DNA from 2 places in the Kitasatospora sp. LaBMicrA B282 genome. Region 2 is predicted to be linked to the other one. Evidence: riboswitches for the same ligand, from Rfam matches in the RefSeq annotation. Region 2 holds a riboswitch; the other holds the start of a gene.

Region 1 (11,810 bases), on a different contig from region 2:
CGCCGGCCTGAGCGCCGGCCCGCCGGGGTCGGGTCCAGGCGGGCGGGCGGGCCGGCCCGGAACGCGACTCGGCCCCCACCTGTGCGGGGTGGGGGCCGAGTTCAGGGCCGGGGCCGCCGATCCCAGAGCGGCGCCGGCGGGCCGCTGATCAGGCGGCGGTCTTGGTGGGCCGTGCCGCGTCGGTCACCGGGGCGCCCTGGGCGACCGCGGTGGTGCCGCGGGCGGCGCGGATCGCGAACGGGACGACGGCGGCGATCAGGCAGACGACCGCGGTGATCCAGTAGGCGTGCTTGTAGGCGTCCAGGGTCGGGATCTGCACCCCGTGCAGCATGGCCGCGACCTGCGGCGGGAACTTGATGGTGTCGCCGGTCAGGACGGCGCCCATCACGGCGGTGCCGATGGCGCCACCGACGGTGCGGAGCACCGCGTTCATGCCGTTGGCGATGCCGCTCTGCTCGGCCGGGACGGCACCGTTGATGAAGGCGGGCATGGCCGCGTAGGCCAGGCCGACGCCGAGACCGAAGAGGGCGGAGGCGAAGTAGATGTCACCCTCGGCGCTGTGGCGCAGCGCCAGGTAGGCCATCGAGACGGCTCCGAACAGGCCGCCGAGGACCAGCGGCAGGCGCGGGCCGCGACGGGCGATCATGGCGGCGCCGACCGGGGCGGCGATCATCGAGCCGGCCGCGGAGGGCAGCAGCAGCACACCGGCGTGCAGCACGGTGGCGGTGAAGCCGTAGTGGGCGAGCTTCTCGGGGGTCTGGGTGAAGTTGCTGATCACCAGGAAGGAGCCGTACATCCCGAAGCCGATCAGCAGGCCGGAGATGTTGGTGAAGGCGACGGCCGGACGGGCCATCATCTTCAGGTCGACCAGCGGGTGCTTGACCTTGGCCTCGATGACGCCCCAGAGCAGCGCGACCACCGCGGCGACGGCGAACAGGCCGAGGGTTTTGGTGGAGGTCCAGCCCCAGTCGTTGCCGCGGCTGACCGCGACCAGCAGCGCGGAGAGCCAGCCGGCCAGGGCGATCGCGCCCAGCGGGTCGGCGCCGCCGTTCTTGTCCACCACCGGGTCGTTCGGCACCCGCAGCACCACCAGGGCGACCGCGATCAGCGCGAAGACCAGGCCCATCCAGAAGATCGACTTGTAGTCCCAGTGCTCCAGCAGCAGGCCGGTGGCCACCAGGCCGAGGCCGCTGCCGACACCCATCGAGGCACTGATCGCGGCCACGCCGCCGGTGACCTTCTCGCGCGGCAGCTCGTCGCGGACGATGCTGATCGCCAGCGGCAGCACGCCACCGCCGGCGCCCTGCAGCACGCGGGCCAGGATCAGCAGCGAGAACGAGTGGGTCGCCACCGCCAGGCCGGAGCCGAGCACCAGGCCGGCCAGCGAGATGAGCAGCATCGGCTTGCGCCCGCGCAGGTCGCCGAAGCGGCCCAGCAGCGGGGTGAGCACGGCCGCCGACAGCAGGTTGGCGGTCATCAGCCAGGTGATGTCGGAACCGGAGACCTTCAGCTCCAGCGCCAGCGACGGGAGGATCGGCACGACCGCGGTCTGGATCACGCTGTAGGCCAGCATGGCCAGGATCAGGGCGGGCAGCACCCGGGCACTGCTCGGTTTCACGGCCGTGGCGGTGGGCTTGGCTGCCTCACTCACGGTGGCTCCTTCAGGGACGGGCGTCGGCGGCCAGCGGCTGCTTCATGCCGGAGATAGTCGATGTACTGAAGTAACTTTGCGCCGAAGTGCTTCAGTCTGTCAAATATCTAGCGGTGAAGCTTTGTCTCGGTCGCCGAGCCATCCGTCCCCGGGCTCTTCCTGACCGGCCCGAACACGGCGGTGGCCCCAACACGGCGGTGGCCCGGACACGGCGGCGGCCCGGGCCCGCGGGTGCGGGGCCGGGCCGGGATGCCGGGTGCTGCTCGGCTCAGTGGTGCGCGCTCGGCCGCTCGCTCGGGGCGGGCGGCATCGTGGTCGGCTCGGTGGCGGTGCTGTCGTGGATCTCCACCTGCTCGCGGCGCAGCTCCTCGCGGATCACCTTCTCCTCGGTGTACCGCTCCACCACCAGCCGCACCCGCTCCAGCGGCGCCAGGTACTTGCGCACCGCCGGCCGCTCCTCGCGCAGCGTCACCTCCTCGACCGCCTCGGCGATCTCCTGCGCGGTCAGGGTGGAGCGCTCGGCGTCGCTCACCGGGACCCGTTCCACCCGGACCCGCTCGCGCACCACCTGCACGGTGCGCTCCACCGGCTCGGTCACCACGTACTTGCGCAGCCGGGCGGTGCCCAGCACGTGCCACTCGTTGGTGATCTCCAGCCGCTCCTCGCGCAGGGTCAGCTCGATCGGGCCGGGCGGCGGGGTGGTGGCCGGCCCGTGGGCGGCGCCGGACTGCTGGACGGCCCCGGTCTGCTGGGGCGTCGGCGACTGGTCGGGGGTCGGCGGGTGGGTGGGCGCGGGCGGTGCCTCGATCGGCTTGTCCAGCCCGATGGTGGCCGGGGCGGACTGCTGCGGCGCCAGGTGCTGGGGGGCCAGCTGCTGGGGGGCCAGCTGCTGCGGGGCGGTCGCCTGGGACGGCGGTGCCGCGGTGGTGGTCGCGGTGGCGGCCATCGGGGCGCCCGCGGTCATGCCGAACTCCATGTCCTGCCCGGCGCGCGAGCCGTTCGCCGGGGCGACGGCGGGCTCGACGGGGCGGCCGGCGGGCGAGTCCAGTCCGTAGTAGCGGTAGAGCTGGAGCTCCTGGGCGGGGGAGAGGTGCTGGCCGACGCCGAAGTCCGGCGAGTCCTTGATCAGCGACTTGTCATAGGGGACCCGGAGCTCCTCGCCGGAGAACTCGCTCGTGGTCAGGGGGACGAAGGCGTCCCGGCCGAAGATGCCGGTCCGCACGGCCGCCCACTCGGGCTCGCCGGTCGCGTCGTCGAGGTAGACCTCGTCCACCGTGCCGATCTTGTCGCCATTGCGGTCGACGGCCTTGTGCCCGATCAGGTCTCGGGGATCGATGTCGGTCTGCACGCTTTCCTCTTCCTCCAGTGGTTACCGCCCGTGATTCACACCAAAAGGCACGAAGCGGATCACGGCGAGCGGAGCGCGGCCGTCCGTGCAGGTGCTGGGCCGGTTGGGGGAGTGCGTTCGCTCACCTGAGCGGCTGTCGGGGGGACGCGCGCTGGTACCCTGGGCGCGACCGCCGAGCCCGCTCGGGAGAGTCCTCACCCTTGTGAACACAGGGGCGCGAGGCGCCGAAGGAGCAAACCCTCCCCGGAATCTCTCAGGCATCCGTACCGTGTGGGATAGGTCACTCTGGAAAGCAGGGCAGGGCCGCCGGCGAGGGAGCCGACGGGGACCACCCTCACCGACGGTGCAAGCCGGCGGGGCGCAAGTCCCGCGCGGGCGAAGCTCTCAGGTCCCGATGACAGAGGGGGAGGCCTGTCGGGCTCGCTCGTTCCAGGTCGCTCCGCTCCCCACGGCGGCGAGGCCACGGCGTGCGCGCCCCCGCCGGTCCGTGACCAGGAGGCCTCGACCACCATGACTGCCCAGCCGACCGCCGGCCGCCCCCGCAGCGCCGCCACCCTGAGCGAGCTCGAAGCTGCCAGCCCCTTCGAGTCGCGCCACATCGGCCCCGACGCCGCCGCCCAGGAGAAGATGCTGGCGCAGGTCGGCTTCGGCTCGCTCGAGGAGCTCGCCACCGCCGCCGTGCCCGCCGCCATCCGCAGCCTGACCGAGCTGGCGCTGCCGGCCGGCCGGTCCGAGGCCCAGGTGCTCGCCGAGCTGCGCGAGCTGGCCGGCCGCAACCAGGTGCTCACCCCGATGATCGGGCTGGGCTACTACGGCACCTTCACACCGCCGGTGATCCTGCGCAACGTCATGGAGAACCCGGCCTGGTACACCGCTTACACCCCCTACCAGCCGGAGATCTCGCAGGGCCGGCTGGAGGCGCTGCTCAACTTCCAGACCCTGGTCTCCGACCTGACCGGTCTGCCCACCTCCGGCTCCTCGCTGCTCGACGAGGGCACCGCGGCCGCCGAGGCGATGGCGCTGGCCCGCCGGGTCACCAAGGTCAAGGGCGGCGTCTTCCTGGTCGACGCCGACACGCTGCCGCAGACCATCGAGGTGATCCGGACCCGCGCGCTGCCGACCGGCGTCGAGGTCGTGATCGCGGACCTGGCGCAGGGCATCCCGGCCGAGATCGCCGAGCGCGGCGTCTTCGGCGTGCTGCTGCAGTACCCGGGTGCCACCGGCGCGGTGCGCGACCTGACCGCGGTGATCGAGCAGGCGCACGGCCTGGGGGCGATCGTCGCCGTCGCCGCCGACCTGCTGGCGCTCACCCTGCTGAAGTCGCCCGGCTCGCTCGGCGCCGACATCGCCTGCGGCACCTCGCAGCGCTTCGGCGTGCCGATGGGCTTCGGCGGCCCGCACGCCGGCTACCTCTCGGTGCGCGCCGAGTACGCCCGCTCGCTGCCCGGTCGCCTGGTCGGCGTCTCGGTGGACGCCGACGGCCACCGCGCCTACCGCCTGGCGCTGCAGACCCGCGAGCAGCACATCCGCCGCGAGAAGGCCACCAGCAACATCTGCACCGCCCAGGTGCTGCTGGCCGTGATGGCCTCGATGTACGCGGTCTACCACGGCCCCGACGGCCTGGCCGACATCGCCCGCCGCACCCACCGCTACGCCGCCGCGCTGGCCGAGGGGCTGACCGCGGGCGGCGTCGAGCTGGTCCACCGGTCCTTCTTCGACACCGTCACCGCCAAGGTGCCGGGCCGCGCCGCGCAGGTGCTGGCCGCCGCCCGCGAGGGCGGCGTCAACCTGTACCAGGTGGACGCCGACACCGTCTCGATCTCCTGCGACGAGACCACCACCCGCGAGCACCTGGAGGCGGTCTGGTCCGCCTTCGGCGTGATCGGCGCCGAGCTGGCCGAGGCCGCCGACACGCTGCCGGCCGAGCTGCTGCGCGAGGACGAGTACCTGACCCACCCGGTCTTCCACAGCCACCGCTCGGAGACCTCGATGCTGCGCTACCTGCGCCGCCTCTCCGACCGGGACTACGCGCTGGACCGCGGCATGATCCCGCTCGGCTCCTGCACCATGAAGCTCAACGCCACCACCGAGATGGAGGCGGTCACCTGGCCGGAGTTCGGCCAGCTGCACCCCTTCGCCCCGATCGACCAGGCGCAGGGCTACCTCACCCTGATCCGCCAGCTGGAGCAGCAGCTGGTCGAGGTCACCGGCTACGACGCGGTCTCGCTGCAGCCGAACGCCGGCTCCCAGGGCGAGCTGGCCGGTCTGCTCGCGGTGCGCGCCTACCACCACGCCAACGGCGACGCCCAGCGCGACGTCTGCCTGATCCCGGCCTCGGCGCACGGCACCAACGCCGCCTCCGCGGTGATGGCCGGCATGCGGGTGGTCGTGGTCAAGACCCTGACCGACGGTGACGTGGACGTCGAGGACCTGAAGGCGAAGATCGAGCAGCACCGCGAGCAGCTCGCCGTGCTGATGGTCACCTACCCCTCCACCCACGGCGTCTTCGAGACCCAGATCACCGACATCTGCGGCCTGGTGCACGAGGCCGGCGGCCAGGTCTACGTGGACGGCGCCAACCTGAACGCGCTGGTCGGCCTCGCCAAGCCGGGCAAGTTCGGTGCCGACGTCTCGCACCTGAACCTGCACAAGACCTTCTGCATCCCGCACGGCGGTGGCGGCCCGGGTGTCGGCCCGGTCGCGGTGCGCGCCCACCTGGCGCCGTACCTGCCCAACCACCCGCTGCAGTCGGAGGCCGGTCCGGCCACCGGTGTCGGCCCGATCTCGGCCGCCCCCTGGGGCTCGGCCGCGATCCTGCCGATCTCCTGGGCCTACGTCCGGCTGATGGGCGGCGCCGGCCTCAAGCGCGCCACCCAGGTCGCGGTGCTCAACGCCAACTACATCGCCAAGCGGCTCGCCCCGCACTTCCCGGTGCTCTACACCGGCCCCGGCGGCCTGGTGGCGCACGAGTGCATCATCGACCTGCGCCCGCTCACCAAGGAGACGGGGGTGACCGTGGACGACATCGCCAAGCGCCTGATCGACTACGGCTTCCACGCCCCGACCATGTCCTTCCCGGTGGCCGGCACGCTGATGATCGAGCCGACCGAGTCCGAGGACCTGTTCGAGATCGACCGGTTCTGCGCCGCGATGATCGAGATCCGGGCCGAGATCGAGAAGGTCGGCTCGGGCGAGTGGGTGGCGGACGACAACCCGCTGCGCAACGCCCCGCACACCGCCGCCGCGCTGGCCGGTGAGTGGGCGCACGCCTACGACCGGACCGTGGCGGTCTTCCCGGCCGGCGTGAACCCGGCCGACAAGTACTGGCCGCCGGTGAGCCGGATCGACGGCGCCTACGGCGACCGCAACCTGGTCTGCTCCTGCCCGCCGCTGGACGAGTACGGCGTCTGAGCGGTACGCGCCTGACCCGCCCGCCGGGTCGCACGACGAAGTCCCCTGCGGCAGCCGCCGCAGGGGACTTCGTCGTTGCCGGGGCCGGTCGTTGCCGGGGCCGGTTGAGCGGCCGGGGCCGGGGCCGGTGGTGGGTGGCCGTCAGGCGGTGACCGGGGATCCGTCAGGCGGCGATCACCAGCGCGCGGTGCGGCGCGATCACCCGGCCGTCCGGCAGCAGCTCGCCGGTGTCCTCGAAGAGCAGGACCCCGTTGCAGAGCAGGCTCCAGCCCTGCTCGGGGTGACGGGCGACCGGGACGGCCGCCTCCCGGTCGGCGGACTCGGCCGACGGGCACTCAGGTCGGTGCTGGCACATCGTTGTACCTCGCTTCACTCGCGATCCACGCCCCCCGCAGCGGCACCGGCAGAGCCCCATCGGACCTCGCGGACCCGTTGGACCCCCCTGGGATCCAGCGGACCCGTCGGATCGATGGCGCCGGAACACCTCTGACGGTGGTCGGATCCTGTCCGGCCGGCTCAGGTGTGAACCGGCGCTTCTGTGGGTAGGACAGGTGGTCCTTCCACGCTGGTTTCCAGTGTCGGCATCCCGGGCCCGTCCCGCAGCTGTTTGGTGACACGCGCCACAACTCCGGGCCAGAGATCACCCATTCAGATGGGTCCCCGCGTTCTGGGCGCACAAACGGGCCACCCGGCACTGATACAGCCGGGTGGCCCGCGGATAGTCCGTCTGGGGGGTGGGTTACTGGAGCGCCGGGACGGGGGTGCGCGCGGCACCGCTCGTCGCGGCGGGGGCGGCGGCCGGAGTCGGGGCCGGGCCGGCGGCCGTGGGGCGGGCGAGCCGGGCGAGCAGGTCGCCGGCCGGGTAGGCGCGGTGCGCGGCCACCCCGAGCGGGGCCGGCGCCAGCGGGATCAGCAGGTCGACCTCGGGGGAGGCGTCGATGCCGTGCAGCCAGAGCGCGGTCGCGTAGTGCCCGGGCATCGACAGCAGCCGGGCCTGGTGGCTGGTCCGCTGCGCCTGCACCAGCTGCCAGGCCTCCTCCAGCGCCCGCACCGTGGAGTCCAGGTAGGGACCGGCCGCGAAGTGCGCGAAGCTGTGCCCCTCGGCCGACTTCAGCACCTCGGCCGCCGCCACCACCGCACCGCCCGGAGCGACCAGGCTGTCCTTGATCAGGAAGCGCCAGCCCGTGCGCGGCGCGGCCGCCAGTGCGCGGGCCGTGGCCGTGCCGGGCGGCAGCTGGTGCACCGCCAGCGGGTGGGCTGGGGTCAGCCGCCCGGTGGGACTGCGCAGCGCGGCGGCCCCGGGCTGCCGCAGGGCAGCCGGTGAGGTCAGTGCGGCCAGGACGGCGCGCAGGGCGCTGGGCGGGGGCTGGGGGGTCTGCAAGGTCATGGCGGGTCGCCTCTCCGTGCGAGATCGGCGTGCGAAAGCGGCATACCGGCGTGGCGGGATTAGGCCGGGTCCGGTTGGGCGTGATCGCGGGGCTGAAAGCGCGCGAGCTGATGCCGGGCACGCGAGGGTGGCGCCCGAGCCGCGAGGGGGTGAGCCGGGGGCGGGGCGACATGCAGCGCGGCACCTGCTCGAACAAGTGCGCAGGGTGACCTGTTTATCACCTTCCGTCGTGCCCGGCAAGTCGGCGAACACGGGTGAGAGGCCGTCAGGATGACGCTCGGCCAACGGGGTTGAGCCGCAGTGCCGCCCGCGGGGCGGCCGGAAACGGCCTCGGGTATCGATCTTCCGGCTGGGCATGATGCAGGGCACGGTGCACGGCCGAAGGGGGTATCGATGGGGGAGAAAGTCACGGCAACCCACGCTGACCTGGCCGATCGACAGCAGTACCGACGCAAACTGCAGTCCTGCCAGGAGGCGCTGGAGCGGATGCTGCGGGAGAGTCGGTTCGACCGGCCGCGGGCGATGGTGGGGTTGGAGATCGAGCTCAACCTGGCGGACGAACAGGGTCTGCCGCTGATGCGCAACGAACAGGTGCTGGCGTCGATCGGCTCCGCCGACTTCCAGACCGAGCTGGGGCAGTTCAACATCGAGGTGAACATCGCCCCGCACCGGCTGACCGGACACGTCTTCGAGGAACTGCGCGAGGAGATCGACACCGGGCTGCGCTACGCCGACCGGCGGGCCGCGGACGCCGGGGCCCGGATCATCATGGTCGGGGTGCTGCCGACCCTGATGCCGGAGCACACCGGGCTGGACTCGATGTCCCACAACAACCGGTACAGCCTGCTCAGCGACCAGATCCTGGCCGCCCGCGGCGAGGACATCGCGCTCGACATCGAGGGCGTGGAGCACCTGGTGCTGGACTCGGTCACCATGGTGGCCGAGGCCGCGGCGACCTCGCTGCAGCTGCACCTGCAGGTGACGCCCGACCGGTTCGCCTCGGTCTGGAACGCCGCCCAGGCGATCGCCGCCGTCCAGGTGGCGCTCGGGGCGAACGCGCCCTTCCTGTTCGGGCGCGAGCTGTGGCGGGAGACCCGGCCGGTGCTCTTCCAGCAGGCCTGCGACACCCGTTCGGCCGAGCTCAAGGCGCAGGGCGTGCGCCCGATCACCTGGTTCGGGGAGCGCTGGGTGGACTCCGCGCTCGACCTGTTCGCGGAGAACCTGCGGTACTTCCCGGCGCTGCTGCCGATCTGCGACGACGAGGACCCGGCCAAGGTGCTGGCCTCCGGCGGCATCCCCAAGCTGCACGAGATGCGGCTGCACAACGGCACCATCTACCGCTGGAACCGCCCGGTCTACGACGTGGCGGGCGGCGTGCCGCACCTGCGGGTGGAGAACCGCTGCCTGCCGGCCGGCCCGACGGTCGCCGACACGTTGGCCAACGCCGCCTTCTACTACGGCCTGGTCCGGATGATCGCCGAGCAGCACCGCCCGATCTGGACCCGGCTGCCGTTCGCGCTGGCCGACCGCAACTTCCACACCGCCGCCCGTTACGGCATCGACGCCACCCTGCACTGGCCGCGCCAGGGCCGCGGCTCGCGCGGGGCACCGGCCGAGGTCTCGGCGGTCGAGCTGGTGCTCGGCGAACTGCTGCCGCTGGCCCACCAGGGCCTGGACGAGTGGGGCGTGCAGCCGGCCGACCGCGACCGCTACCTGGGCATCATCGAGCAGCGCTGCCTGCGCCGGACCAACGGCGCGAGCTGGCAGGCGGCCATGGTGCACCAACTGCGCGAGCGGTACGGCATGGACCGGAACACGGCGTTGGCCACCATGACCCGGCGGTACATGGAGCTGATGCGCGGCGGGGAGCCGGTGCACACCTGGCCGGTGGGCTGAGCGGGGGCTGGGTCTGGGCGGTGCTGATCTTCGGGGTCGTGCTCATGGCTGTGTGACAGGATGAGCGGCCATGATGATCGCACCGCCCGCGCAGCTCGAGAACGCCCTGCCGCCCGGCTCCCGCGAACGGCGGTTGTTCGGGTTCGAGCTGCTCGTCGTGCTCGGCCTCTCGCTCGGCGCCAGCGGGGTCTTCGCCGCGATCAGCTTCGCCGACTCGCTCACCCAGCACGCCGCGCTGACCCATCAGGTCGCCTCGCTGAACGCCTCGGCCGCGCCGGGCCGGCCCTGGATCGACCTGGCCTACCAGCTCTACTACATCGCCCGCGGCGTGATGCCGGTCTGCCTGGTCGCCTACCTCCTGGTCCGCGAGGGGACCGGCCTGCGCATGCTCGGCTTCGACTTCCACCGTCCGATGGGGGACCTCGCCCGCGGCGCCGCGGTGGCCGCCGCGATCGGCGGCAGCGGCCTCGCCCTCTACCTGGGCTCGCGGGCGGCCGGCTTCAACCTGACCGTGGTGCCCTCCGGCCTGCCCGACGTCTGGTGGCGGATCCCGGTGCTGGTCCTCTCGGCCTGGCAGAACGCGGTGCTGGAGGAGGTCATCGTCGTCGGCTACCTGGTCCGCCGGCTCGCCCAGCGCGGCTGGCAGTGGCCGGCGATCGTGGTGGCCAGCTCGGTGCTGCGCGGCTCCTACCACCTGTACCAGGGGGTCGGCGGCCTGGTCGGCAACATGGTGATGGGTGTGGTCTTCTGCCTGCTCTACCGGCGCTGGGGCCGGGTGATGCCGCTGGCGATGGCGCACGCGCTGATCGACACCACCGCCTTCGTCGGCTACGCCCTGCTGGCCGGGCACGTCAGCTGGCTGCCGACGCATTAGTCGGCTGCCGACGCACTAGCCGGGTGCCGACCCACTAGCCGGCTGCCGATGCGCTAGCCGGGTTCCGCCGCACTAACCGGCTGCCGACGCGCTGAGCTGCCCGTCCAGCACGGTGACCGCCCGCCCGGAGAGCAGTACCCGCTCCCAGCCGCCGGCCCCGGGCGCCCCCGGCCGGTCACCCGCCGGCCCGCGCAGCTCGCAGCGGACCAGCCCACCGCGCGCCGAGGCCTGGTACCCGGTCAGCCGGGTGCGCCCGAGCCGCTCGGCCCAGAACGGCGCGAGCACCGTGTGCGCGCTGCCGGTCACCGGGTCCTCCGGCACTCCGGCGGCCGGGGCGAAGTAGCGCGAGACGAAGTCGTAGCCGTCGGCCGGGGCCTCGGCCCGCGCGGTGACCAGCACGCCGCGGGCCCGCTGCCGGGTGATCGCCGCCAGGTCCGGCGCCAACCCGCGCACCGCGTGCTCACTGCGCAGCTCGGCCAGCAGGATGTCCAGCCCCGCGTCGTGCCGGCAGGCCAGCACCGGAGTGCCGAGCGCCTCCGCCAGGTCCGCCGGTACCTCGGCCGGCTCGGGGTGACCGGCCGGGAAGTCCAGACTGATCATCCCCTCCGGACCGGGCAGCGCGATCAGCACCCCGCTCAGCGAACCGAACCGCACCGGCTTGTCGCCGACCAGCCCGCGCGAACGCAACGCATGGGCGGCGGCCAGGGTCGCGTGGCCGCAGAGCGGCACCTCGGTCACCGGGGTGAACCACCGCACCGCCCACTCGGCCTCGCCCGTGCCGGGTGGCAGCGGCCGGACGAAGGCGGTGTCCGACAGGTTCAGTTCACGCGCGACCTGACGCATCCACCGCTCCTCCGGCCAGTCACCCGGCTCCAGCAGGCAGACACCGGCCGGATTGCCGGCGAACGGTCGGTCGGTGAAGGCGTCGATGATCGAGATCCGCATCCCCCGAGCCTACGGGCAGTCAGTGCACGCTCGACAGGGCCCATCCGGCAGGCCCACCCGGCCCGCCTGGGCAAACGGGCGGGGAGCGACCGCCACCGGCCGCTCCCCGCCACACCACCGCCTACGCCGGGCTCGCACTCGCTTCGCGGATCTCCGCGTACGGCGCGAGCTTGCGCAGCGACTCGATGTTCTTCAGCAGCGCTTCCTTGTCCTCGTGCGCGTCGCCGATCACCACGATCGAGCCGTTACTGGCCTTGAGCCGGAAGCGGTGCATGCCGCTCTCGTCGGTGAAGAGCTC
Region 2 (11,810 bases):
GCTGGTGCTCCTTGGCCAGGCGCTCGACCTCCTCCATGTCGACCAGGTTGGTCTGCTCGTCCACGTGGTAGGCCACCACGTTGTAGAGCTTGCCGGAGAAGTTGATCTTCATGCCGTGGGTCAGGTGGCCGCCGTGCGCCAGGTTCAGGCCCAGGATGGTGTCGCCCGGCTGGAGCAGGGCGAACATCGCGGCGGCGTTGGCCTGCGCGCCCGAGTGCGGCTGGACGTTGGCGTGCTCGGCGCCGAACAGGGCCTTGATCCGGTCGATCGCGATCTGCTCGACCACGTCGACGTGCTCGCAGCCGCCGTAGTAGCGCTTGCCGGGGTAGCCCTCGGCGTACTTGTTGGTGAGTACCGACCCCTGGGCCTCCATGACCGCCACCGGGGCGAAGTTCTCGGAAGCGATCATTTCGAGGGTGGACTGCTGGCGGTGCAGCTCGGCGTCGACCGCGGCCGCGATCTCGGGGTCGAGTGCGTGCAGGGACTGGTTGAGAACCGTCATGGTGGTGTCTTCCAGTGAAGGGGGTTGCGCGCGCGGTGGCCGTCGGAGGAGGGGGCGAGCCGCGGGCGGGGAGGGGGAGCAGGCGGGCGGCCGCCGCGCTGCGGCCGCCCCGGCGTCGGTCGGTCCCGACGTGAACCCGGTCAGGACTTGGTGAGGTCCGAGTACTCGGCGGCGGTCATCAGGCCGGCCTGGGCCTCGGTGACCTTCAGCTTGAACAGCCAGCCACCCTCGAAGGCGGCCGAGTTGACCAGGGCCGGCTCGTCGATGACGTCCTGGTTGACCTCGACGACCTCGCCGGTGGCGGGGGAGTACAGGTCGCTGACCGACTTGGTGGACTCGAGCTCGCCGCAGGTCTCACCGGCGGTGACGGTGTCGCCGACCTCGGGCAGCTGCACGTAGACGATGTCGCCGAGGGCGTTGGCCGCGTGCTCGGTGATGCCCACGGTCGACACGCCCGCCTCGTCGGCGGCGGTCAGCCACTCGTGCTCCGCGCTGTACTGCAGGTGCTGAGGGTTGCTCATGGTGCTCATTCTCCAGGATCTGAGGCGGTGACGAGGAAACGGTCCGCTGAGCGGACGGTGGAACGGGACGCGGGGTGGGAGTCCGTCGGCGGCAGCGGGCTCAGCGGGCGCGCTTGTAGAACGGCAGCGCGACCACCTCGACGGGCTCGTGCTTGCCGCGCACGTCCACCGCGACGGCCGTGCCGGGCTCCGCGAAGGCGGCGTCCACGTAGGCGATCGCGATCGGCTTGCCGAGCGTGGGGGAGGGGGAGCCGGAGGTGATCCGACCGATCGGGGCACCCTCAGCGGAGACCACCGCGTACTCGGCGCGCGGCACCCGCTTGCCCTCGGAGACCAGGCCGACCAGCTTGCGCGGAGGGTTGGCCTCGGCCTGCGCGGCGGCGGCCTCCAGCGCCTTGCGGCCGACGAACTCGCCGCCGTTGGTGGTCTTGTCGAAGCGCACCACCCGGCCCAGGCCCGCGTCGAACGGGGTCAGCTCGGTGGAGAGCTCGTGCCCGTAGAGCGGCATGCCGGCCTCCAGGCGCAGCGTGTCGCGGCAGGACAGGCCGGCCGGCACCAGGCCGACCGGGGCGCCGGCCTCGGTCAGCGCCTGCCACAGGTGCTCGGCGTCGGCCGGGGCACAGAAGATCTCGAAGCCGTCCTCGCCGGTGTAGCCGGTGCGGGCCAGCCAGACCTGCTTGCCGGCCACCGTGGCGGGCAGCAGCGCGTAGTACTTGAGGCCGGGCAGGTCGGCGTCGGTGAGCGAGGAGAGGATGCCGTTGGCCTCGGGGCCCTGCACGGCGAGCAGCGCGTAGGCGTCGCGGTCGTCGCGCACCACGGCGTCGAAGCCGGCCGCGCGCTCGGTCAGCGCGTCCAGCACCACCTGGGCGTTGGAGGCGTTGGCCACCACCAGGTACTCGTCCTCGGCGGTCCGGTAGACGATCAGGTCGTCCAGGATCCCGCCGTCCTCGCGGCAGATCATCGTGTAGCGGGCGCGCAGCACGCCGAGCGCCGAGATGAAGCCGACCAGCGCGTGGTCCAGCAGCTCACCGGCCTGCGGACCGGAGACGGTGATCTCGCCCATGTGCGAGAGGTCGAAGAGACCGGCCTTGGTGCGGACCGCGAGGTGCTCCTCGCGCTCGCTGCCGTAGCGCAGCGGCATGTCCCACCCGGCGAAGTCGGTCATGGTCGCGCCGAGGGTGCGGTGCAGCGCGTCGAGCGCGGTCAGGCGCAGAGACATGGTGAGACTCCCGGTGTCGTGAATGGACGTGCAGGGGTGGAGTCTCCCCGTCTGTCGTCACAACCTGAGAGCTTCACCGCGTCAAGGATGACGCGGCTTGCACCGTGGGTGGGCGCACGGCACGGCCGTGTCCGCTTTCCAGATTCGCCTCGCCCACACGGTAGGGGTGCCTGAGAGATTCCGGGGAGGACTTGCTCCTTCGGCGCCGGTCCGTGCCGCCGAGGGCACCTCCGGACTCTCCCGCGCGGGTTCGAGCGGCCAGTATGAAGTTGAGGGGTGGTGCAGCGGGCGGTGACGCTGCGGGCGAACGGATGTCCGCACAGCGGACGCGCACATCATGGCATGCCGATGCGGCCCGCGGGAGAGGGGGCGGGCTCGGTAGGCTCCGGGACCATGGAGACAGTGGGGTACCCGGAGGGCTACGCGGGCGGTCAGGCCACCGTGCCGGCCCAGGGCTGGGCCGAGCCCGGCCAGGCACCGGCCGGCAGCGGCTGGCCCGCCAACGAGCTGGAGCAGGTGCTCACCGCCGCGCTCGGCGATCCCGGCGCCACCCCCCGGGTGATCGAGGTGCTGGCCCGCAGCCAGGTGTGGATCCCGCTGCCCGCCGGCGGCGACCCGGGCGGCACCGCGCTCGACCTGCCGACCATCGAGCTGGCCGGCGCCCCCTACGTGCCGGTCTTCTCCTCCGAGGAGCAGTTCCTGCGGCACGCCCCGGGCCTGTCCTGCGCGGTCGCCCCGGCCTGGGAGTTCGCCCGCGGCCTGCCGCTGGGCATCGGCATCGCGGTGAACCCGCAGGCGCCGGTGGGCATCCCGGTGCCGCCGGAGGGGGTCGCCGAGCTGCGCCGCGGGCCGCGCGAGGACCGCTGGGGCGCGCCGGGCGGCGCGGGGCTGCCGGAGGGCGCCCGGGTGGCGCTGCGCGAGCCGGAGCCGGCCGAGGAGCCGGCCGCCTTCCTGTACGCGGTGCGGGCCGAGCTGGACGCGCTCGGCGGGGTGCTGACGGCGCGCCGGGCGCTGGCCTCGGTGGAGGGCGAGCCGACCGTGCTCTTCGTGGGCGTCCAGCTGGACCCGGCGGCCCCCGCCGACCCGGTGGCGGTGAACACGGCGCTCGGCCGGGCGCTGGGCGTGGCGCCGCTGCCGGGCGGGGTGCACATGGTGCTGCTGGATCTGGTGGCCGACCCGGTGGTGGAGTGGCTGCTGCAGCGGGTACTGCCGTTCTACGAGCGGGGCTGACCGCGTTCTACGAGCGGGGCTGACCGACCGAAGAAGCGTGCCGGACCGGCGGACCCGCCGGTCGGCATGACGCTGGTCACCCGGGCGCCGTAGGGTGGCGCCGACACGCGGCGAGCGCCGCGGCGAGGACGCGGGCGGAACGGGGAGAGGGTACCGGTGACGACGGGAGCGGCAGGCGGTGGCGCGGGGCCGTGGGGCCCGGCCCCCGGCGCGGACCCGGGGGCCCTGGAGCGGGCCCTGCGGGAGGTCGCTCCCGAGCGCTGGGAGGCCTACGAGCAGCTGCTGCGCGAGCTGGCCGCCGGCCGGGTCTGGATGCTGCTCTGGCACGGCAGCCCCGGCAGCCCGGACGCCCAGTACGGGAACATGGACATCGGCGGCCACGGCTACGCGCCGGCCGCCACCTCCCCCGAGCAGCTGGCCGCCAGCGGCTGGAACCGCGCGCACGAGGTGATCTCCGGCCGGGAGATCGCCGACACGCTCTACCGCACCCGCTGGGGCCTGTGGCTCAACCCGCACGCGGCGGGCGGCGGGGTCGGCGTCCCCTGGGCGGACCTGCGCCGGGTGGCGGCCGGCCTGGACCGGCTGCCGGCCGGCCCGCTGCGGATCGGCGAACCCCAGCTGCCGGGCCTGGAGCGGTTCCACGGCCTGCTGATGCAGCAGGCGCCCTCGGTGCGCCCGGTGCGGGCGCTGCGCCGGGCCTGGGTGGAGCCGGTGCTGGGCGAGCCGTACCTGGCGATCGGGCTGGAGCTGTACGACACCTCACCGGGCTCGGTGGAGGCAGTGCGGGCGCTGATGCAGCGGGCGATCGCGCAGGCGCCGCCCGGGCTGGCGGTCTCCACGGTGGCGATGAGCGACGAGTACGACCCGGTGGCGCTGTGGTTGCGCGCCAACACCCGGCCGTTCTACCACCGCGAGGCCACCCCGCAGCCGTACCCGGCCGCCTACCCGCCGCCGGGCTACCCGCAGGCGCCCCAGTACGGCGCCTCGCTGCCCCCGCAGCAGGGCTGGCCGCAGCAGCCCTGGGGCGGTCGCTGACCGTGACCGCCCGGGTGCGGTCGCTGAGCGCGCACCCCTGCTCCGGTCACCGACCGCGACGACGAGCGAGTCGCGCCGGCACGCGCACTTGAGCGTGCCTTGAGCGTCCGCGGCACCCCCGCCGCCACCCCCGGCGCGGCCCCGATCACCGCCCCACCGTCCGTCCACCCGGCACGACCTGCGCCGATGTCGACCGCGGTGGCCTCCGTCGGCGAATCTGACGGTGCATCAAGGATCGAACGTCCACGTACCACCGACGCTCCAGATGATCATCCACGGTGAACATCTGATGATCATTCAGGTTTACCGATCATGAATATCGGTAGATCACAGTTGGGCATCCTTCGCCGGGCGGGGCTGGCGCGAGCCTGTCGCCAGCGGCGAGAGTTCTGCGCACCGCACCAGCCGAGCAGCCAAGCCGGCCTGGCTCGTCGGTTCTGACCAGGACCTGACACCGCCATGCCCGTCTCCAGGCTGCCCATGGGCCGACAACCGTCGGCGAGGGGACGCCAACTGCCCATGACCACACCCACCGACACCACCCCGGCCGTTCCCGGCGATCCCGCCCCGGCCACCACGGGCGCACCGGCCGCGATCGAAGGCCGCTCGCTCGGCCGGATCGCCTGGCTGCGCTTCAAGCGCGACAAGGCCGCCGTCGCCGGCGGCGTGGTGGTCATCCTCTTGGTGCTGCTGGCCCTGCTGGCCAAGCCGATCGAATCGGTCTTCGGGCTCAGCCCGGACGCACTGCACCAGGACCTGCTGGACGCCGACCTCGGCGGCCTGCCGACCGGCTCGTTCGGCGGCATGAGCCTCTCCCACCCGCTGGGCATCGACCCGCTGCAGGGCCGTGACCTGCTCTCCCGGATCATCGAGGGCTCCTGGGTCTCGCTGCTGGTGGCCTTCGGCGCCACCGTGCTGTCCAACACCATCGGCACCGTGCTCGGCGTGATGGCCGGCTACTACGGCGGCTGGGTGGACACCGTGATCAGCCGCGTGATGGACACCTTCCTGGCCTTCCCGCTGCTGCTCTTCGCGATCTCCATCTCGGCCTCGCTGCAGGGCGGCGCGTTCGGCCTGCACGGCCTGCCGCTGCACCTGGCGGTGCTGATCTTCGTGATCGGCTTCTTCAACTGGCCCTACATGGGCCGGATCGTGCGCGGCCAGACGCTCTCGCTGCGCGAGCGGGAGTTCGTCTACGCGGCCCGCAGCCTTGGTGCCCGCGGCCCGTTCATCCTGTTCAAGGAGCTGCTGCCGAACCTGGTCGGCCCGATCCTGGTCTACTCGACCCTGCTGATCCCGACCAACATCCTCTTCGAGGCGGCACTCAGCTTCCTCGGCGTCGGCATCCAGCCCCCGCAGTCCAGTTGGGGCGGGATGCTGAACGACGCGATCAAGTACTACCAGGTCGACCCGGAGTACATGGTGGTCCCGGGTCTGGCGATCTTCATCACCGTGCTCGCCTTCAACCTGCTCGGTGACGGACTGCGCGACGCGCTCGACCCGCGCAGCAACTGACCTCTGCACATCAGTCAGCTCTGGCCCGTCAGGTCTGGTCCAGACCATTCTTCCCAAGGGGTTGATCCAGCAATGCGCCGATCCCGCTTTCTCGCCATGGCAGCGGTGACCGCAACCGCCGCGCTCGTGGTGAGCGGCTGTGGCAGCAGCAAGTCCTCCGGCGGTGGCGGCACCACCGTCGCCGGCCAGAACGCCGCGACCACGCAGATGGTGAACGCGTCCTCCCAGAAGGGCGGCACGGTCACCTACGAGATGAAGGGCACCCCGGACTCGCTCGACCCGGGCAACACCTACTACGCCTACATCTGGAACTTCTCCCGGCTCTACGCCCGGGCGCTGACCACCTTCCAGCCCGGCCCGGGCAGCGCCGGCGACAAGCTGGTCCCGGACCTGGCCACCGGCATGGGCCAGGTCAGCGACAACGGCCTGACCTGGACGTACCACCTGCGGGCCGGCCTGAAGTACAGCGACGGCACGCCGATCACCTCCAAGGACGTCAAGTACGCGGTGGAGCGCAGCAACTTCGCGCCGACCGTGAACTCCAACGGCCCGACCTACTTCCAGGAACTGCTGGTCGACAACACGCCCAGCTACCAGGGCCCGTACACCGACAAGAGCCCCGACGGCCTGAAGTCGATCCAGACCCCGGACGACACCACCATCGTCTTCCACCTGAACCAGCCGTTCGCCGACTTCGACTACCTGGTCAGCGCGCCGCAGACGGCCCCGGTGCCGCAGGCCAAGGACGACGGCGCCGGCTACGTGAAGCACATCGTCTCCAGCGGCTCGTACATGTTCCAGTCGTACGACGACGGCAAGGGCGCCACCCTGGTCCCGAACCCGAACTGGGACCCGAGCACCGATCCGCTCCGCAAGCAGCTCGCGGACAAGATCGTGCTGAAGATGAACATCGACCAGAACACCATCGACCAGGACCTGATCGCCGGCAACGCCAACGTCGACCTGGTCGGCGGCGGCGTCGACCCGCAGACCCAGGCCAAGCTGCTGCTCGACTCCAAGCTGAAGGCGCAGACCGACAACGCCTTCGGCGGTCGCCTGGCCTACATGGCGCTGAACACCAAGGTCGCGCCGCTGGACAACGTGGACTGCCGCAAGGCCGTCGAGTACGCGCTCGACAAGGTCTCGGTGCAGACCTCCGAGGGCGGCCCGATCCGCGGTTCGATCGCCACCAGCGTGCTGCCGCCGGACATCCCGGGCTACCAGAGCATCAACCCGTACGCCAGCCCGAACAACAACGGTGACGACGCCAAGGCCAAGCAGGAGCTCGCCGCCTGCGGTCACCCGGACGGCTTCAGCACCACCATCACCGCGCGCAGCGAGCGCGACACCGAGGTCGCCGCGGCCACCTCGATCAAGGCGGCGCTGGGCAAGGTCGGGATCAACGTGACCATCCAGCAGTACCCGCAGGGCAAGTACTTCTCCGACTACGCGGGCGTGCCGGACTTCACGGACAAGAACGGCATCGGCATGATCATGATGCAGTGGGCCGCCGACTGGCCGACCGGCTACGGCTTCCTGCAGCAGATCGTCGACGGCCGCTCGATCAAGGCCTCCGGCAACAGCAACCTCTCCCAGCTGAACGACCCGGCGGTCAACAAGCTGATCGACGACGCGGGCAGCAACACCGACCAGTCGGCCCGGGAGAAGGACTACGCGGCGATCGACGCGCAGGTGATGAACGACGCGGTGATCGTCCCGCTGACCGACTACAAGGTCTTCAACTTCCGGCCGTCCAACGACACCAACCTGGTCGCCACCTCCGCCTACGACGGCGAGTACGACTACCTCAACATCGGCACCACCTCCAAGTAAGAGCCTGGCTCCCCGTCCCCGAAGGCAGGTGAAGGCGAGCGGAGCCGGCCCAAGGGGGGGGGGGGGGGGGGGGGGGGGGGGGGGGGGGGGGGGGGGTTTTTTTTTTTTTTTTTTTTTTTTCTCCTCCCCCCCCCCTCCCCCCCCCCCCCCCCCCCCCCCCCCCCCCCCCCCCCCCCCCCCCCCCCTGGGGCGGGGCACCCGGAGCCGTCCAACTGTGTTGGCCTACATCATCCGCAGGACGTTCGCCGCCCTGGTACTGCTGCTGGTCGTCAGCGCGGTCACGTTCTGCATCTTCTTCCTGCTCCCCCGCATCGCGGGTGAGACCACCGACCAGCTCGCCGCCCAGTACATCGGCAAGAACCCCACGCCCGAGGCGATGGCGGCGATCAAGAAGAACCTCGGCTTCGACCAGCCGCTCTACATCCAGTACGGGCGGTTCGTGAAGCAGCTCTTCGTCGGCGCCCAGTACAAGTACGGTCCGGACGCGACCACCTGCCACGTGCCCTGCTTCGGCTACTCCTTCAAGAACCACGTGGAGGTCTGGCCGGAGATCCGCACCCGGATCCCGGTGACCTTCTCGCTGGCGATCGGCGCCGCGGTGCTCTGGGTGCTGTCCGGCGTGGCCACCGGCGTGATCTCGGCGCTCAAGCCCAAGTCGATCTTCGACCGGCTCTCGATGGGCGTGGCGCTGGCCGGCGTCTCGCTGCCGATCTTCTTCACCGGTGCGCTGCTGCTCACCCTGTTCAGCTACAAGTGGCCGATCTTCAGCAATCTGCACTACGTCAACTTCACGGACAACCCGTTGAGTTGGGCGGACAACCTGGTGCTGCCGTGGATCTCGCTGGCCTTCCTGTACTCCGCGCTGTACGCCCGGCTGACCCGCTCGGGGATGCTGGAGACGATGAGCGAGGACTACATCCGCACCGCGCGGGCCAAGGGCCTGCCGGAGCGCGACGTGGTGGTCCGGCACGGCCTGCGGGCCGCGCTCACCCCGATCCTGACCATCTTCGGCATGGACCTCGGTCTGCTGCTGGGCGGCGCGGTGATCACCGAGCAGGTCTTCTCGCTGCAGGGCATCGGCTTCTTCGCGGTCTCCGCGATCTCCGACAACGACCTGCCGAAGATCCTCGGCGTGACCCTGGTCGCGGCCTGCTTCATCGTGGTCTGCAACCTGCTGGTTGACCTCCTGTACGCCGCCGTCGACCCCCGGGTGAGGCTGTCATGACCGTCGATGCCACCCCCGCAGCCGCCGCCGGGCCGGGCGACCCGTTCCTGTCCGTGCGCGACCTGCGGATCCACTTCGACACCGACGACGGCCTGGTCAAGTCGGTCGACGGGGTCAGCTTCGACCTGGCCCGCGGGCGCACCCTGGGCATCGTCGGCGAGTCCGGCTCCGGCAAGTCGGTCACCTCGCTCGGCATCATGGGCCTGCACCGCAGCAAGCGGGCGCGGATCGGCGGCGAGATCTGGCTGGACGGCGAGGAACTGGTCGCCGCCCACCCGGACCGGGTGCGCAGGCTGCGCGGCCGGTCGATGGCGATGATCTTCCAGGACCCGCTGACCGCGATGCACCCGTACTACACGGTCGGCGCGCAGATCATCGAGGCGTTCCGGGTGCACAACCCGGCGGCGAGCAAGAAGCAGGCCCGGGTGCGGGCGATCGAGATGCTCGACCGGGTCGGCATCCCGCAGCCCGACCGCCGGGTGGACGACTACCCGCACCAGTTCTCCGGCGGCATGCGCCAGCGCGCGATGATCGCCATGGCGCTGGTCAACGACCCCTCGCTGCTGATCGCCGACGAGCCCACCACCGCGCTGGACGTCACCGTGCAGGCCCAGATCCTGGACCTGATCCGGGACCTGCAGCGGGAGTTCGGCTCCGCGGTGATCATCATCACCCACGACCTCGGCGTGGTGGCCGAGCTGGCCGACGACATCCTGGTGATGTACGGCGGCCGGTGCGTCGAGCGCGGCTCGGCCGTCGACCTCTTCGACGCGCCCGAACACCCGTACACCTGGGGCCTGCTGGGCTCGATGCCGCGGCTGGACCGGCCGCTGCAGGACCGGCTGGTGCCGGTCCGCGGCACCCCGCCGAGCCTGATCAACGTGCCGTCCGGCTGCGCCTTCCACCCGCGTTGCCCGTACGCCGAGCTGACCGGCGGCCGGTCGCACGGCGAGCGGCCGGAGCTCGTGGAGACCACCCCGGGCCACTTCGCCGCCTGCCACCTGCCGGCCGACGAGCGGGGCCGGATCTTCGCCGAGCAGATCGCGCCCAAGCTGTGACGCCCGACCAGAGCACCGTGCCAGCTTCGGTGAACGTTACGGAGAGCAAAGCATCATGACGGACATTCAGGACGTCGCCCAGCCGGTGGCGACCCCGGCCGGTGAGCCGCTGCTGCGGGTCACCGACCTGGAGCGGCACTTCCCGATCCGCAAGGGCGTGCTGCGCCGGGCCGCCGGCGCGGTGCGGGCGGTGGACGGGATCAGCTTCTCGGTGCGGGCCGGCGAGACCCTCGGGGTGGTGGGGGAGTCGGGGTGCGGCAAGTCCACCATGGGCCGGCTCGTCACCCGACTGGACGAGCCCACCGGCGGGCGGGTCGAGTTCGAGGGTCGGGACATCACCCACCTGGGCGTGAACGCGATGCGGCCGCTGCGCCGGGACATCCAGATCATCTTCCAGGACCCCTACTCCTCGCTGAACCCGCGGCACACGGTGGGCACCATCGTCGGCGCCCCCTTCAAGCTGCAGAAGGTGGCCACCGAGGGCGGGGTGAAGAAGGCGGTCCAGGAGCTGCTGGAGCTCTGCGGGCTCAACCCCGAGCACTACAACCGCTACCCGCACGAGTTCTCCGGCGGCCAGCGGCAGCGCATCGGCATCGCCCGGGCGCTGGCGCTGCGGCCGAAGATGATCGTGGCCGACGAGCCGGTCTCGGCGCTCGACGTGTCGATCCAGGCCCAGGTGGTCAACCTGCTCGACGACCTGCAGCGCGAGCTCGGCCTGACCTACCTGATCATCGCGCACGACCTCTCGGTGGTCCGGCACGTCTCGGACCGGGTGGCGGTGATGTACCTGGGCAAGATCGTCGAGCTGGCCGACCGCGACACGCTCGACACCGATCCGGCCCACCCCTACACCACCGCCCTGCTCTCCGCGGTGCCGGCGCCCGACCCGCGCCGCAAGGACCGGCAGCCGGGCGGGGCCGGCGGGCGGATCCTGCTCACCGGGGACGTGCCCTCGCCGATCAACCCGCCCAGCGGCTGCCGGTTCCGGACCCGCTGCTGGAAGGCGCAGGACATCTGCGCCGCGCAGGAGCCGCCGCTGGCCGAGCTGCGGCCGGGGCACCTCACGGCCTGCCACTTCCCGGAGACCCGGGCGGCGGCGGAGCCGGTGACCCGGCCGGCGGCGTCGCCGGAGCCCGCGCCGAAGGCGGAGGCCGCCGGCGAGGAGTGAGCCGTACGGCCGCCCGTCGGTGCCCCTGGCGCCGGCGGGCGGGCCCGGTCCGCGGCGGAACGTTTCGGCACATCCCGTCGCACAGGGGACACTGGGCCGGTGACCTCGCAGATCTTCTCGCCCGACGTGCAGCAGACGCTGGACCTGATCGGCATCTTCGTCTTCGCACTCTCCGGCGGCCTGCTCGCGGTCCGCAAGAACATGGACATCTTCGGCATCTGCGTGCTCGCCGAGGCCACCGCGCTCGGCGGCGGCGTGATGCGCGACCTGCTGATCGGGGCCACCCCACCGGCCGCCTTCACCAACCTCGGGTACTTCCTCACCCCGCTGGTCGCCGGCATCGTGGTCTTCTTCCTGCACCCCGAGGTGGAGCGGATCAACCGCACCGTGCAGACCCTGGACGCGCTCGGCCTGGGCCTGTTCTGCGTCACCGGCACGGTGAAGGCGCACGACCACGGGCTCGGCGCGGTCGCCTCGGTGGCGCTGGGCATGCTCACCGCGGCG

What was found. Region 2 has a riboswitch for glycine ahead of gcvT (glycine cleavage system aminomethyltransferase GcvT). Riboswitches for the same ligand answer to the same signal wherever they lie in the genome.
Region 1: another riboswitch for glycine. It lies ahead of gcvP (aminomethyl-transferring glycine dehydrogenase); the one in region 2 lies ahead of gcvT (glycine cleavage system aminomethyltransferase GcvT).

The regions. Positions count from the first base shown of each region.
Region 1 covers NZ_JBNQTI010000033.1:11,826-23,635, forward strand. Annotated here, with positions in the region: gene ACQRUO_RS12230 (DNA polymerase IV) at 1-11, shown strand, start outside; gene ACQRUO_RS12235 (MFS transporter) at 149-1,651, opposite strand; gene ACQRUO_RS12240 (PRC and DUF2382 domain-containing protein) at 1,920-2,999, opposite strand; glycine riboswitch at 3,173-3,278, shown strand; gene gcvP (aminomethyl-transferring glycine dehydrogenase) at 3,510-6,410, shown strand; gene ACQRUO_RS12250 (DUF5999 family protein) at 6,574-6,765, opposite strand; gene ACQRUO_RS12255 (hypothetical protein) at 7,150-7,797, opposite strand; gene ACQRUO_RS12260 (glutamate--cysteine ligase) at 8,191-9,693, shown strand; gene ACQRUO_RS12265 (CPBP family intramembrane glutamic endopeptidase) at 9,764-10,567, shown strand; gene ACQRUO_RS12270 (PhzF family phenazine biosynthesis protein) at 10,640-11,512, opposite strand; gene ACQRUO_RS12275 (YegP family protein) at 11,634-11,810, opposite strand, start outside.
Region 2 covers NZ_JBNQTI010000040.1:26,985-38,794, forward strand. Annotated here, with positions in the region: gene glyA (serine hydroxymethyltransferase) at 1-502, opposite strand, end outside; gene gcvH (glycine cleavage system protein GcvH) at 643-1,023, opposite strand; gene gcvT (glycine cleavage system aminomethyltransferase GcvT) at 1,124-2,242, opposite strand; glycine riboswitch at 2,391-2,495, opposite strand; gene ACQRUO_RS14075 (enhanced serine sensitivity protein SseB C-terminal domain-containing protein) at 2,636-3,472, shown strand; gene ACQRUO_RS14080 (enhanced serine sensitivity protein SseB C-terminal domain-containing protein) at 3,629-4,507, shown strand; gene ACQRUO_RS14085 (ABC transporter permease) at 5,027-6,022, shown strand; gene ACQRUO_RS14090 (ABC transporter substrate-binding protein) at 6,119-7,855, shown strand; gene ACQRUO_RS14095 (ABC transporter permease) at 8,070-9,080, shown strand; gene ACQRUO_RS14100 (ABC transporter ATP-binding protein) at 9,077-10,138, shown strand; gene ACQRUO_RS14105 (ABC transporter ATP-binding protein) at 10,194-11,306, shown strand; gene ACQRUO_RS14110 (trimeric intracellular cation channel family protein) at 11,406-11,810, shown strand, end outside.